2 linked regions of the Lichenibacterium dinghuense genome follow. The protein of the gene in region 2 interacts with the protein of the main gene of each other region in a pairwise test. Links are inferred from orthologs where the notes say so. Each region holds a gene or a part of one and is shown on either strand. Other genes may lie near its edges.

Region 1 (5,520 bases), 400 kb from region 2 along the record:
GCGTCGAGCGGGGGGCTCTGCGCAACGTGCAGCTCCGCCAGGGCGACCTTTACGCGCTGCCGGTCGAGCGCGACGGCTACGACCTCGTCGTGATCCACCAGGTGCTGCACTATCTCGACGAGCCCGCCCGCGCCCTGCGCGAGGCCGCGCGCGTGCTGCGCCCCGGCGGGCGGCTGCTCGTGGTCGATTTCGCACCCCACGCCGACGAGACGCTCCGCGCCGCCCACGCGCACCGGCGTTTGGGCTTCGCCCGCGCGGAGGTCGACGGCTTCATGCGGGACGCCGGGCTCGATCCGCTGCCCGGCCGCGACCTCGCCCCCCTGCCCGGCGAGGCCGACAAGCTCACCGTGTCGCTGTGGATGGCGCGCGACCGCCGCAGCCTCGCGGCCGAGGCGCCGCCGCTCCGGCAGGCCGTGGCCTGATCCTCACCCCTTCTTCCGCTCAGGACGCCCCGATGACCGCTCCCGATACCCTGCGCCCGAGCCGCCTGCCGGGCGCCCCGATCCGCGTCTCCTTCGAGTTCTTCCCGCCGAAGTCGGCCGAGGCCGAGGCCAGCCTGTGGCGCTCGATCGAGCGCTTGGCGCCGCTCGACCCGGACTTCGTGTCCGTGACCTATGGGGCCGGCGGCTCGACGCGCGAGCGCACCCACAACACGGTGGCGCGCCTCGTGCGCGAGACGCGTCTGAAGCCCGCCGCCCACCTCACCTGCGTGGGTGCGACGCGGGGCGAAATCGACGATGTGGTGCGCGGCTATTGGGACGCCGGGGTGCGCCACGTCGTGGCGCTGCGCGGAGATCCCGCCGGCGGGCCTGGCACGGCCTACGAGGCCCATGCCGGCGGCTACGACAGCTCGGCCGACCTCGTGCGCGGCATCAAGGCGCTCGGCGACTTCGAGGTGACGGTGTCGGCCTATCCCGAGAAGCACCCCGAGAGCGCCACCTTCGACGCCGACCTCGACGGCCTCCAGGCCAAGGTCGACGCCGGCGCGACGCGCGCCATCACCCAGTTCTTCTTCGACAACAGCCTCTACGAGCGCTACGTCGAGCGCGTTCGGGCGCGCGGCATCGCGATCCCGATCATTCCCGGCATCGCGGTGATCCAGAACTTCAAGCAGACGGCCAACTTCGCCCGCAAGACCGGCGCTTCCGTGCCGGACTGGCTCGCCGACCGCTTCGCCGGCCTGGAGAACGACCCCGCCACCCACCAGCTCGTGGCGGCCGGCGTCGCGGCCGAACAGGTGCTGGACCTCGTCGACGCGGGCGTGCGCGACTTCCACTTCTACACCATGAACAGGGCGGAACTCGTCTACGCGATCTGCCGCCTGCTCGGCCTCAAGCCGGAAGCGGAGCGCGCCGCGGCCTGACGGCGGTCTCCGGCGGAGGCTCAGGCGCCGGTGGCGACGCCCATGCCGGGCGCTGCCGAGACGGGGCGGGGCGCCGATCCCGGCCTGATCGTCTGGCGCATCATCCGCTTGGCCTTGCCGACCGCGCGCGTCACCAGCGCCACGGGCGCCGGCAGCGGGCGGTGGAAGAAGGCGAGCTTGCGGACGTGGGTTTCCACGGTCCAGTGCACCACCGCGCCCGCCGGGAATAGCACGACGTCGCCGGGGCCGAGGCGGCGGGCCGGCGCGCAGCCGTCGTCGAGCACGACCGAGCCTTCGAGGATGTGGATCGTCTCGTCCGAGTCGTAGCGCCACTCGAACTCGCCCGGCGTGCAGTCCCACACCAGCGTGCAGGCCGCGCGGTCGCGGCTCGACGACAGCAGCGCGTTGCGGGCCACGGGATTGCCCCCCCGGATCCAGGCAGGGTTGATCGGCGACGGCCTGAGGTCGACAGCGGTGGTTCCGCAGACCATGGGCTGGGTGGGCAAGACGTCTCTCCTCGAATCTGTCGCGATGACGTCTGCACTGTATCGGCTCGATCGCTAACGGCCGGCCAATCGTGGCAACTCGGCATGGTATCGCGAGGCATCCGAAGCGCGAATATCGCCGTTAAGATTAAACGAGCAATAGGATCGAGTTACGAACTCCTCAGACTGTAGAGCATTGTATCGACATCGGCCCACCAAACCTGCGATCCGGCCCCCCGTCCGTCGTCGAACTGGAGCGTTTCGATGGTGCAGCATTCCCCCGCGGACCCGCTCGACGCCGTCTCCGACGACCGGCTGTCCTTCACGGACGTGACGTTGCTGGCGTTCCTGGCCGTGTCGGCCGTCGTCCTGGCGGCCCTCCTCCTGCTCGGGGCAGTGTCGGCCGAGCATCGGATCGCGGCCGTGCTCGGCCAGTGGTGAAAGCAACTGGCGGTCTGAGCCAGAAGTGGGCGACGCCCGCAGGATGGCATCGGCGCTTCCAGCCCACACGAGCGGCTTCGGGTCCACGTTGGTGCGAGCCACGGAGGCGCCGGTGGCGGCCTCAAGCGCGTCGGTATCGGCGAAGGCATCGCGCTGGAACCGGCGGCGGATCAGCGGTGGGAACCAGCCCTCGACCATGTTGAGCCGTGACGCCGAGGTCGGCACCGGCGACGTCGCCTTCGGGCCGGGCGCCGTCGCCACCGCCATCTCAGGCCGACGGCCCGGCCCCGGACATCATATGTCGGTGGACTTCCGGATCAGACCGTCGATGCCGCCCGGAAGCCAGGCCGCCAGCATGGCTCACGAGAGAGTCCTCACACGTCGAGGTTGGCCACCGACAGCGCGTTCTCCTGGATGAACTCGCGGCGGGGCTCCACCACGTCGCCCATCAGCTTGACGAACATGTCGTCGGCCTCGTCGACCTCCTTGATCTTGACCTGGAGCAGCGAGCGCGCGTTGCGGTCGAGCGTGGTTTCCCAGAGCTGGTCCGGGTTCATCTCGCCGAGGCCCTTGTAGCGCTGGATCTGGGTGATGCCGCGCGAGCCCGCCGCCATCACGGCCTCGACCAGAGCGGTCGGCCCCGCCACCGGGGTCGCGTCCGAGCCGCGGGCGAAGACCGCGGGCCGGTCGTAGATCTCGATCAGCGAGGGGCCGAGCTCGTCGAGGCGGCGCGCCTCGGCGGAGGCGAGCAGGCCGCCGTCGAGCACGGCCGCCTCCTTCACGCCGCGCACCGTGCGGGTGAACACGAAGCCGTCGTGGCCGATGCCGCCCTCCCAGCCGCGCTCGGTCTCCTCGGCCAGCGCGTTGAGGCGGCGCGCCACGTCCCCGGCCAACCGCTGGGCTTCCTCGTCGCCGAGCGTCGACAGCGGCTTCAGCGCGCCCGCCACGGCCGCCTGCTCCACCACGCCGCGGTCGTAGCGGGAATGGAGCTGGGCCAGCACGGCGCGCACGAGCCGCGCCTGCTCGATGGCGGTGCGAAGATCGCCGCGCGCCCGCTCCTCGCCCGAGCCGAGCCGCAGCACCGCGTTCTCGATGCCGTTGTCGGTGAGGTAGTCCTCCTTGGCGCGCTCGTCCTTGAGGTACTGCTCGGACTTGCCGCGCTTGACCTTGTAGAGCGGCGGCTGGGCGATGAAGATGTGCCCGCGCTCGATCAGCGACGGCATCTGCCGGAAGAAGAAGGTCAGCAGCAGCGTGCGGATGTGGGAGCCGTCGACGTCGGCGTCCGTCATGATGATGATCTTGTGGTAGCGCAGCTTGTCGGCGTTGAAGTCCTCGCGGCCGATGCCGGTGCCGAGCGCGGTGATGAGCGTGCCGATCTCCTGGCTCGACAGCATCTTGTCGAAGCGGGCGCGCTCGACGTTGAGGATCTTGCCGCGCAGCGGCAGCACGGCCTGGAACTCGCGGTTGCGCCCCTGCTTGGCCGAGCCGCCGGCCGAGTCGCCCTCGACGAGGAAGATCTCGGCCAGGGCCGGGTCGCGCTCCTGGCAGTCGGCGAGCTTGCCGGGCAGGTTGGCGACGTCGAGCACGCCCTTGCGGCGCGTCAGCTCGCGCGCCTTGCGGGCCGCCTCGCGCGCCGCGGCGGCCTCGGCCACCTTGCCGGCGATGATCTTGGCGTCGGCCGGGTGCTCCTCGAACCATTGCCCGAGCGTCTCGTTGACGATGCTCTCGACCACCGGGCGCACCTCCGAGGACACGAGCTTGTCCTTGGTCTGCGAGGAGAACTTCGGGTCGGGCACCTTCACGGACAGCACGCAGGTCAGGCCCTCGCGGCAGTCGTCGCCGGTGACGTCGACCTTCTCCTTCTTCGAGATGCCGGAGCGCTCGGCGTAGCCCGTCACCTGGCGCGTGAGCGCGCCGCGGAAGCCCGCCATATGGGTGCCGCCGTCGCGCTGCGGGATGTTGTTGGTGAAGGGCAGCACGGTCTCGTGGTAGCTGTCGTTCCACCACATCGCGACCTCGACGGTCATGCCGTCCTTCTCGCCGCGCATCAGGATGGGCTTGTCGACCAGCGCCGCCTTGGTGCGGTCGAGGTAGCGCACGAAGGCCTCGAGGCCGCCCTCGTAGAACAGCTCCTCGCGCTTCACCTCGGCGCGGCGCGCGTCGGTCAGCACGATGCGGACGCCGGAGTTGAGGAAGGCCAGCTCGCGCAGGCGGTGCTCCACGGTGGCGTAGTCGAACTCGGTCTTCGAGAACGTCTCCGGCGAGGGCCAGAACGTCACGGCGGTGCCGCGCCGCTCGCGGCCGCGCTCGTCCTGGCCGGCCGGGCCGACCACGCGCAGCGGCGCCACGGCGTCGCCGTGGGCGAACTCGATCTCGTGCTCGTGGCCGGAGCGCCAGATGCGCAGCGCGAGCCTGGTCGACAGCGCGTTGACGACCGACACGCCGACGCCGTGCAGGCCGCCCGACACCTTATAGGAGTTCTGGTCGAACTTACCGCCGGCGTGGAGCTGGGTCATGATGACCTCGGCGGCCGACACGCCCTCCTCCTTGTGGATGTCCGTCGGGATGCCGCGCCCGTTGTCGGAGACGGACACGGAGCCGTCGGCGTTGAGCGTCACAGTGACGAGGTCGGCGTGGCCGGCGAGGGCCTCGTCGATGGCGTTGTCCACCACCTCGTAGATCATGTGGTGGAGGCCGGAGCCGTCGTCGGTGTCGCCGATGTACATGCCGGGGCGCTTGCGCACCGCGTCGAGGCCGCGCAGCACCTTGATCGAATCGGCCCCGTAGGCGTTGGGTTCGGGTGCGGCTGACGGGACGGGCGACTGGGACATCGAGTGCAGCTTTCTCCGATCCGGAAGGCCGGGCCGATAGGGCGGCCGGGATCGCTTTTGGGGCGGCGCGGAGCGGCGCCCGGGACACACTTTATATAATGGCGCCTGTGCCTTGATGAAAGGCAAAGAGGCTCCGGCCCTCAGCGGGGCGCCGCGCCGTCGAGCAGCGGCAGCACGGATTCGCCCCCCGCCATCTGCGGGTTCGACGGGTCGAAGCCGTCCTTGGCTTCCCGGGCCGCCACGATCGTGCGGGCGTCCCGGAAGGCCTCGGGGAGCGTCGCGTCGCGGCGGAGCGCCTGGTTGAACAGGGCGTCGCCGAAGTAGGTCCAGTGCGCCTCCGGCTGGCAGCCGAACGACGGGTGCGTGCTGTCCGCCGCGGTCATCACCAGCGTGTCGGGCG
Region 2 (8,082 bases):
CCCGGCCGCGGCCACGACGGGCCCGGCCTCGTCGCGGATCAGGGCGACGCGGGCGTCGTGGCTCAGCATCGGCTGCTTGGTGGCGTGGCGGCCGACCGCCACCACCAGCACGTCGCAGATCCGGGCCGCGGCCCGGATCACGTCGAGGTGGCCGTTGGTCAACGGGTCGAACGACCCCGTGTAGAGGGCCGTCCGCATCGTCACGCCTCGCCGTCCGCGTCCGGCAGGCCGGCCTCGCCGTTCTCCGCCCCCACCTCGGCGATGCGGTCCACGGACACCACCCTCTCGCCCGCCGCCGTGTTGAACACGATCACGCCCTGCGTGTTGCGGCCCGCGACGCGGATGCCCTCGACCGGGCAGCGGATGAGCTGGCCGCCGTCCGTGACCAGCATGATCCCGTCGCTGTGCTCGACCGGGAAGGAGGCCACGAGCTTGCCGTTGCGGGCGTTCACCGCCATGGCGCCGATGCCCTTGCCGCCGCGCCCGGTGAGCCGGTACTCGTAGGACGAGGTCCGCTTGCCGAAGCCCCGCTCGGAGATGGTGAGGATCACCTGCTCGCGTGCCGACAGCTCGGCGTAGCGCTCCTGCGACAGCGTGGCGGGCGCGTCCGGCACGGCGCCCTCCGCGCCCACGACCTCCTTCTCGATGTCGTCCTCGCCCGTCTCGCCCTCGACGGCGCGGCGCATCTTGAGGAAAGCGATGCGCTCGCCGGAATCGGCGTCGGTGTGGCGCAGCACGGCGAGCGAGATCACGCCGTCGTCCTTGGCGAGCGTGATGCCGCGCACACCCATCGAGTCGCGGCCCTTGAACACGCGCACGTCGTTGACCGCGAAGCGGATGCACTGCCCGCCCGCCGTGGTGAGCAGAATGTCGTCGTCCTCCGAGCAGATCTGCACGTCGACGATGGACTCGCCCTCGTCGAGCTTCATGGCGATCTTGCCCGAGCGGTTCACCTGGGCGAAGTCCGACAGCTTGTTGCGCCGGACCGTGCCGCGCGTGGTCGCGAAGACCACGTCGAGCTTGGCCCAGTCGCCCTCGTCCTCGGGCAGCGGCATGATGGTGGTGATGCGCTCCCCCTGCTCCAGCGGCAGCAGGTTGACGAAGGCCTTGCCGCGCGCCTGCGGGGCGGCGAGCGGCAGGCGCCACACCTTCATCTTGTAGGCCTGGCCGAGCGACGAGAAGAACAGCACGGGCTGGTGCGTGTTGGCCACGAAGATGCGGGCGACGAAGTCCTCGTCGCGCGTCTGCATGGCCGAGCGGCCCTTGCCGCCGCGGCGCTGCGCCCGGTAGGTCGAGAGCGGCACCCGCTTCACGTAGCCGGCGTGGCTGACCGTGATCGCCATGTCCTCGCGGGCGATGAGGTCCTCGTCCTCCATGTCGGCGGCGCTGTCGAGGATCTCGGTCATGCGCGGCGTCGCGTGGGCGAGCTTGATGGCCTCGAGCTCGCCGCGGACGATGTCGAAGATGCGCGTGCGCGAGCCCAGGATGTCGAGCAGGTCGGCGATCTCGGCGGCGAGCTTGTTCAGGGCTTCCGCGATCTCGTCGCGGCCGAGGGCGGTGAGGCGGGCGAGCCTGAGCTCCAGGATGGCGCGGGCCTGCGCCTCGGAGAGGCGGTAGGTGCCGTCCTCCTTCAGCGTGTGGTGCGGGTCGGCGATGAGGGCGATCAGCGGCGCCATGTCGAGCGCCGGCCAGTCGCGGCCCATCAGGGCCTCGCGTGCCGTGCCGGTGTCGGGCGAGGTGCGGATCAGGCGGATCACCTCGTCGATGTTGGCGACCGCGATGGCGAGGCCGACCTGCACGTGCGCCGCCGCGCGGGCCTTGGCGAGCCTGAACTTCGTGCGCCGCGTCACCACCTCCTCGCGGAAGTCCACGAAGGCGACGAGGAAGTCCTTGAGGTTCAGCATCTCCGGCCGGCCGCCGTTCAGCGCGATCATGTTGGCGCCGAAGGAGGACTGGAGCTGGCTGAAGCGGTAGAGCTGGTTCAGCACCACGTCCGGCACGGCGTCGCGCTTCAGCTCGATCACGATCCGCATGCCGTCGCGGTCGGACTCGTCGCGCATCTCGGAGATGCCCTCGATGCGCTTGTCGCGCACCGCCTCGGCGATCTTCTCCTGCAGGGTCGTCTTGTTGACCTGGTAGGGGATCTCCTGGACGATCAGCGCCGTGCGGTCGCGGCGGATCTCCTCGGTCGTGATGCGGGCCCGCATGACGATGGAGCCGCGGCCCGTGGTGTAGGCCTGGCGGACGCCGGCGCGGCCGAGGATCGTGCCGCCGGTGGGGAAGTCCGGCCCCGGCACGATCCCCATCAGCTCCTCAAGCTCGATCTCGGGCCGGTCCATCAGGGCCAGGGTCGCGTCGATCACCTCGCCGAGGTTGTGGGGCGGGATGTTGGTCGCCATGCCGACCGCGATGCCGCCCGCGCCGTTGACGAGCAGGTTCGGGTAGCGGGCCGGCAACACGACCGGCTCCTTCTCCTTGCCGTCGTAGTTGTCCTGGAAGTCGACGGTGTTCTCGTCGATGTCCTGGATCAGGGCCAGCGAGGGCGGCGCGAGGCGCGACTCGGTGTAGCGCATGGCCGCCGGCGGGTCGCCGTCGACCGAGCCGAAGTTGCCCTGGCCGTCGATCAACGGCAGGCGCATCGAGAAGGACTGCGCCATGCGGACCAGCGCGTCGTAGATCGCGGTGTCGCCGTGCGGATGGTACTTGCCCATCACGTCGCCGACGATGCGGGCCGACTTGACGTAGGCGCGGTCCGGCAGGTGGTTGTTCTCCTGCATGGAGAACAGGATGCGCCGGTGCACCGGCTTGAAGCCGTCGCGCACGTCGGGCAGCGCGCGCGACACGATCACGCTCATGGCGTAATCGAGGTAGGAGCGCTTCATCTCGTCCGCGATGGAGACGGGCCGGATGCCGTTCGGATCTTCGATTCTGTCGTCGGTGTCGGCCAAGTGGCATCCCTTCGCGGACGGCCCGGCGCTGGCGCGCCGGCGGTTCTGATCTCGGTTCTATATGGGTGTCGAGAGGACGATCCGCGAGGTTTTACAGGCGGAAGGACGCTGTCCGCCTCAGGCCGCGGCGGTGTCCTCGGCGCGCTTCTCGAGCCCCGCGAGCGCGATGCAGATGGCGATGCCCTCGGCCGCGGCCTCGACGTCGCCGAGCTTGGGGAAGGTGGGGGCGAGGCGCAGGTTGGCGTCCTCCGGGTCGCGCCCGCCGGGCCAGGTCGCGCCCGCGGGGGTCAGCGCCAGGCCGGCCGCCTTGGCGAGCGCCACGACGCGGGAGGCTGTGCCCGGCACGGCGTCGACGCTGATGAAGTAGCCGCCCTCGGGCCGCGACCAGCGCGCGAGACCGGTGCCGCCGAGCCGCCGCTCCAGCGCGCGGAGCACGGCGTCGAACTTCGGGCCGATCAGATCGCGGTGCCGGACCATGTGGGCGTGCAGCCCTTCGGCGTCGCGCAGGAAGCGCAGGTGGCGGAGCTGGTTCAGCTTGTCGGAGCCGATGGTGCGGCGCCCGGCCCGCGCCAGGAACCAGGACACGTTGGCGGGCGATGAGGCGAAGAGCGCGACGCCGGCGCCGGCCAGCGTGACCTTGGAGGTCGAGGCGAAGCAGAAGGCGCGGTCCGGGTGGCCGGCCTCGCGGGCGAGGTCGAGGATCGAGGCCAGCGGCGTGCGGCGCTCGGTCAGGTGGTGGACCGCGTAGGCGTCGTCCCAGAACAGGCGGAAGTCCGGCGCGCCCGTCTTCATCGCGGCGAGGCGGCGCACGGTCTCGTCGGCGTAGGTTTCGCCGGTCGGGTTCGAGTAGCGCGGCACGCACCACATGCCCTTCACGGACGGGTCGGCGGCGAGCGCCTCGACCGCGTCCATGTCGGGGCCCTGCCCCGTGAGCGGCACCGGCAGCAGGCGGAAGCCGAACTCCTCGGTCAGGCCGAAGTGGCGGTCGTAGCCCGGCACGGGGCAGATGAAGGCCGGCGAGGCCTCCCTGGACCAGGGCCGCTCACCGCCCGGCACGCCCTTGAGCAGCGCCCACACGATGCAGTCGTGCATCAGGGCGAGGGACGAGTTGTTGCCGAGCACGATGGCGTCCGCCGTCAGGCCGAGCGCCTCGCCGAACAGGGCGCGGACCTCTGGCAGGCCGCGCAGGTCCCCGCCGTAGTTGCGCGCGTCCTCGCCGGCCGCCGTGGTGGTGTCGCGGTTGCCCTGCGGCAGCAGCATGGCGTCCGACAGCGACAGCTGTTCGGGCGAGGGTTTGCCCCGCGTCATGTCGAGCTTGAGGCCGCGGGCCTTGAAGCTCTCGTAGTCGGCGCGGGTGCGGGCGAGGTCGGCGGAAAGGTCGGTCATCAGGACAGTCTAGCTCAGGACGGCGTGCGCGATCCTTCTCCCGTTCCACGGGAGAAGGAAACCCGTCATCAGAACGGGATGTCGTCGTCGATCGCGTCCGACATGGAGCCGCCGCGGCCGCCGCCGCCGGAGTTGCCGCCGCGGTCCATCGGCGAGGAGCGGCCGAAGGACGGGCGGTCGCCGCCCCGGTCGCCGCCGCGGTCGAAGGAGCCGCGGTCGTCGTCGCCCGCGAAGCCGCCGCCGCCGCTGTTGCGGCCTTCCAGCATGGTCAGCTCGCCGCGGAAGCGCTGCAGCACCACCTCGGTGCTGTAGCGCTCGTTGCCGTCCTTGTCGTTGTACTTGCGGGTCTGGAGCTGGCCCTCGACGTAGACCTTCGAGCCCTTCTTCAGGTACTGCTCGGCCACCTTGGCGAGGTTCTCGTTGAAGATCACGACGGAGTGCCACTCCGTCTTCTCCTTGCGCTCGCCGGACGCCTTGTCGCGCCAGGATTCCGTGGTGGCGAGGCGCAGGTTCACCACCGCGTCGCCCGACTGCATGCGGCGCACCTCGGGATCCTTGCCCAGGTTTCCGACCAGAATGACCTTGTTGACGCTGCCCGACATGGTGCCCTCCTCGGGACCTCGATGAGTGTGGGCCCTCGGCGCGCGACGCGGCGCCGGACCCGACCTTGACCCGTTCCTACAAGGCGGCGGTTACCAAACTCCGCCGACCCGTTCCCTCTATGTTCCCTAGCACATCCGTGGTAAGCGCGAAACGGCGGCGGTGCCGATACGGCATGGCACCCCTATATGGAGGCGAAACCGGTTCCGCGGCCGGCCGTCCTCATCCTGGAACCCGTCCCTCCATGGCGCAACAGCCCCGCTCCCGCACCCGCAAGGCCGAAGCGGCCGCAGAGGCGCCCGAAGCCGCCGAAACCCCTGCCCCGCGCATCGTCCGCAAGGTCAGGGCCATCAAGGGCGCGGCCGCGGAGGCGGCCCCCGGGCCGGCCGCGCCCGCGGAGATGAGCGACGCCGCGCTGGAGAAGCTGTTCGACGCCGAGCCGCCCCGCCTGCCCGACCGCGACAGCATCGTGGTGCGGGGCGCGCGCGAGCACAACCTCAAGAACGTCGACCTCACCATCCCGCGCGACAAGCTGGTGGTCTTCACCGGCCTGTCGGGCTCGGGCAAATCATCTTTGGCCTTCGACACCATCTACGCGGAAGGACAGCGCCGCTACGTGGAATCGCTGTCCGCCTACGCGCGCCAGTTCCTGGAGATGATGGGCAAGCCCGACGTCGACCAGATCGACGGCCTGTCGCCCGCCATCTCGATCGAGCAGAAGACGACCTCGAAGAACCCGCGCTCCACGGTCGGCACCGTCACCGAGATCTACGACTACATGCGCCTCCTGTGGGCGCGCATCGGCATCCCCTATTCGCCCGCGACGGGCCTGCCGATCGAGAGCCAGACTGTCAGCCAGATGGTGGACCGCGTGCTGGCCCTGCCGCCGAACACGCGCCTCTACCTGATCGCGCCCGTGGTGCGCGGCCGCAAGGGCGAGTACCGCAAGGAGATCGCCGAATTCCAGCGCAAGGGATTCCAGCGCCTGAAGGTCGACGGCGAGTTCTACCCGCTCGACGAGGCGCCGACGCTCGACAAGAAGTTCAAGCACGACATCGGCGTCGTGGTGGACCGCATCGCGGTGCGCCCCGACATGGCGACGCGCCTCGCCGAGTCCTTCGAGACCGCGCTGGAGCTGGCCGACGGCATCTCGGTCGTCGAGTTCGCCGACGAGCCGCCGGAGGGCTCGCCGAAGGAGGTGGTCTTCTCGTCGAAGTTCGCCTGCCCGGTGTCGGGCTTCACCATCCCCGAGATCGAGCCGCGGCTGTTCTCCTTCAACAACCCGTTCGGCGCCTGCCCGGTCTGCGCCGGGCTCGGCTCGCAGATGCAGGTCGCCGCCGAGCGGGTCGTGCCGGACCCGACGCTGAGCCTGAAGCGCGGCGCCATTTCGCCCTGGTCGAAGTCGTCCTCGCCCTATTACGCGCAGACGCTCGACGCGCTGGCACGCCACTACAAGGTCAAGCTCGACACCAAGTGGAACGCCCTGCCCCAGAGCTTCCGCGACGCCGTGCTGTTCGGCTCGGGCGAGGAGGTGATCCGCTTCCAGTACGACGACGGCTCGCGCGCCTACGGGGTGTCGAAGCCCTTCGAGGGCGTGGTGCGCAGCCTCGACCGGCGCTTCAAGGAGACCGACTCGGAGTTCATCCGCGAGGAGATCGGCCGCTACATGGGCGCGGTGCCCTGCCCCACCTGCGCGGGCGCGCGCCTCAAGCCCGAGGCGCTGGCGGTGCGGATCGCGGACAGGACGATCTCGTCGGCCGCTGAGCTTTCGATCCGCAAGGCGATCGCCTGGTTCGACGCCCTGCCGGCGCAGCTCGACGACAAGCGCAACGAGATCGCGGTGCGGATCCTCAAAGAGATCCGCGACCGGCTGCGCTTCCTGATCGACGTCGGGCTCGACTACCTCACGCTCGGCCGCGGCGCCGGCACGCTGTCGGGCGGCGAAAGCCAGCGCATCCGCCTAGCCAGCCAGATCGGCTCGGGCCTCACCGGCGTGCTCTACGTGCTCGACGAGCCCTCGATCGGCCTCCACCAGCGCGACAACGAGCGGCTGCTCGGCACGCTGCAGCGCCTGAAAAGCCTCGGCAACAGCGTGATCGTGGTCGAGCACGACGAGGACGCGATCCTCAGCGCCGACTACGTGGTCGACGTGGGCCCCGGTGCGGGCGTGCACGGCGGCCACATCGTGGCAGCCGGCACGCCGCGCGAGATCATGTCCAACCCCGCCTCGCTGACCGGCGACTACCTCGCCGGCCGCAAGACCGTCGGCGTGCCGCGCCGGCGCCGCGCCGCCAAGGAGGGCCAGTCCCTCAAGGTCGTCAACGCGCGGGGCAACAACCTCAAGAACGTCACCATGGAGGTGCCGCTCGGCACCTTCTCGTGCATCACGGGCGTGTCGGGCGGCGGCAAGTCGACCCTGGTGATCGACACCCTCTTCGCGGCGGCGGCGCGCAGACTCGGCGGCGGCGCCGAGCACCCCGCGCCGCACGACGCCGTGGAGGGCCTGGAATTCCTCGACAAGGTCATCGACATCGACCAGTCGCCGATCGGCCGCACGCCGCGCTCGAACCCCGCCACCTACACGGGCGCCTTCACGCCCATCCGCGACTGGTTCGCCGGCCTGCCGGAATCGAAGGCGCGCGGCTACGGGCCGGGGCGCTTCTCGTTCAACGTCAAGGGCGGGCGCTGCGAGGCCTGCCAGGGCGACGGCGTCATCAAGATCGAGATGCACTTCCTGCCCGACGTCTACGTCACCTGCGACGTGTGCAAGGGCAAGCGCTACGGTCGCGAGACGCTCGACGTGAAGTACCGCGACCACTCCATCGCCGACGTGCTCGACATGACGGTCGAGGAGGCGGCCGACCTGTTCAAGGCCGTGCCCTCGATCCGCGACAAGATGAAGACGCTGGCGCGCGTCGGCCTCGGCTACGTCAAGGTCGGGCAGCAGGCCAACACCCTGTCGGGCGGCGAGGCGCAGCGCGTGAAGCTGTCCAAGGAGCTGTCGCGCCGCTCCACGGGCCGCACGCTCTACATCCTCGACGAGCCCACCACGGGCCTGCACTTCGAGGACGTGCGCAAGCTCCTCGAGGTGCTGCAGGAGCTGGTCGACCAGGGCAACACGGTGGTAGTGATCGAGCACAACCTCGAG

Evidence for each region.
Region 1: the proteins of gyrA (region 2) and gyrB interact in binary tests that used the Escherichia coli proteins (3 or more experiments, as listed by UniProt). The link is inferred for Lichenibacterium dinghuense from one-to-one orthologs.

The regions. Positions count from the first base shown.
Region 1 is NZ_JAJLMN010000001.1:271,275-276,794, forward strand. Bases 2,393-5,520 are described here. They hold gyrB (DNA topoisomerase (ATP-hydrolyzing) subunit B), read right to left. Parts: upstream 5,121-5,520; coding sequence 2,664-5,120; downstream 2,393-2,663. Other genes in these bases: L7N97_RS01305 (C13 family peptidase), read right to left, coding at 5,261-5,520. Also shown: L7N97_RS01280 (metalloregulator ArsR/SmtB family transcription factor), read left to right, coding at 1-422; metF (methylenetetrahydrofolate reductase [NAD(P)H]), read left to right, coding at 455-1,363; L7N97_RS01290 (cupin domain-containing protein), read right to left, coding at 1,384-1,869; L7N97_RS01295 (hypothetical protein), read left to right, coding at 2,113-2,289. UniProt on the Escherichia coli protein: DNA gyrase negatively supercoils closed circular double-stranded DNA in an ATP-dependent manner to maintain chromosomes in an underwound state.
Region 2 is NZ_JAJLMN010000001.1:675,841-683,922, forward strand. The notes cover bases 1-3,298. They hold gyrA (DNA gyrase subunit A), read right to left. Parts: upstream 2,949-3,298; coding sequence 201-2,948; downstream 1-200. Other genes in these bases: coaD (pantetheine-phosphate adenylyltransferase), read right to left, coding at 1-198; L7N97_RS03220 (aspartate aminotransferase type Ic), read right to left, coding at 3,066-3,298. In the rest of the region: more of L7N97_RS03220, read right to left, coding at 3,299-4,334; ssb (single-stranded DNA-binding protein), read right to left, coding at 4,403-4,936; excinuclease ABC subunit UvrA, read left to right, coding at 5,179-8,082. UniProt on the Escherichia coli protein: A type II topoisomerase that negatively supercoils closed circular double-stranded (ds) DNA in an ATP-dependent manner to maintain chromosomes in an underwound state.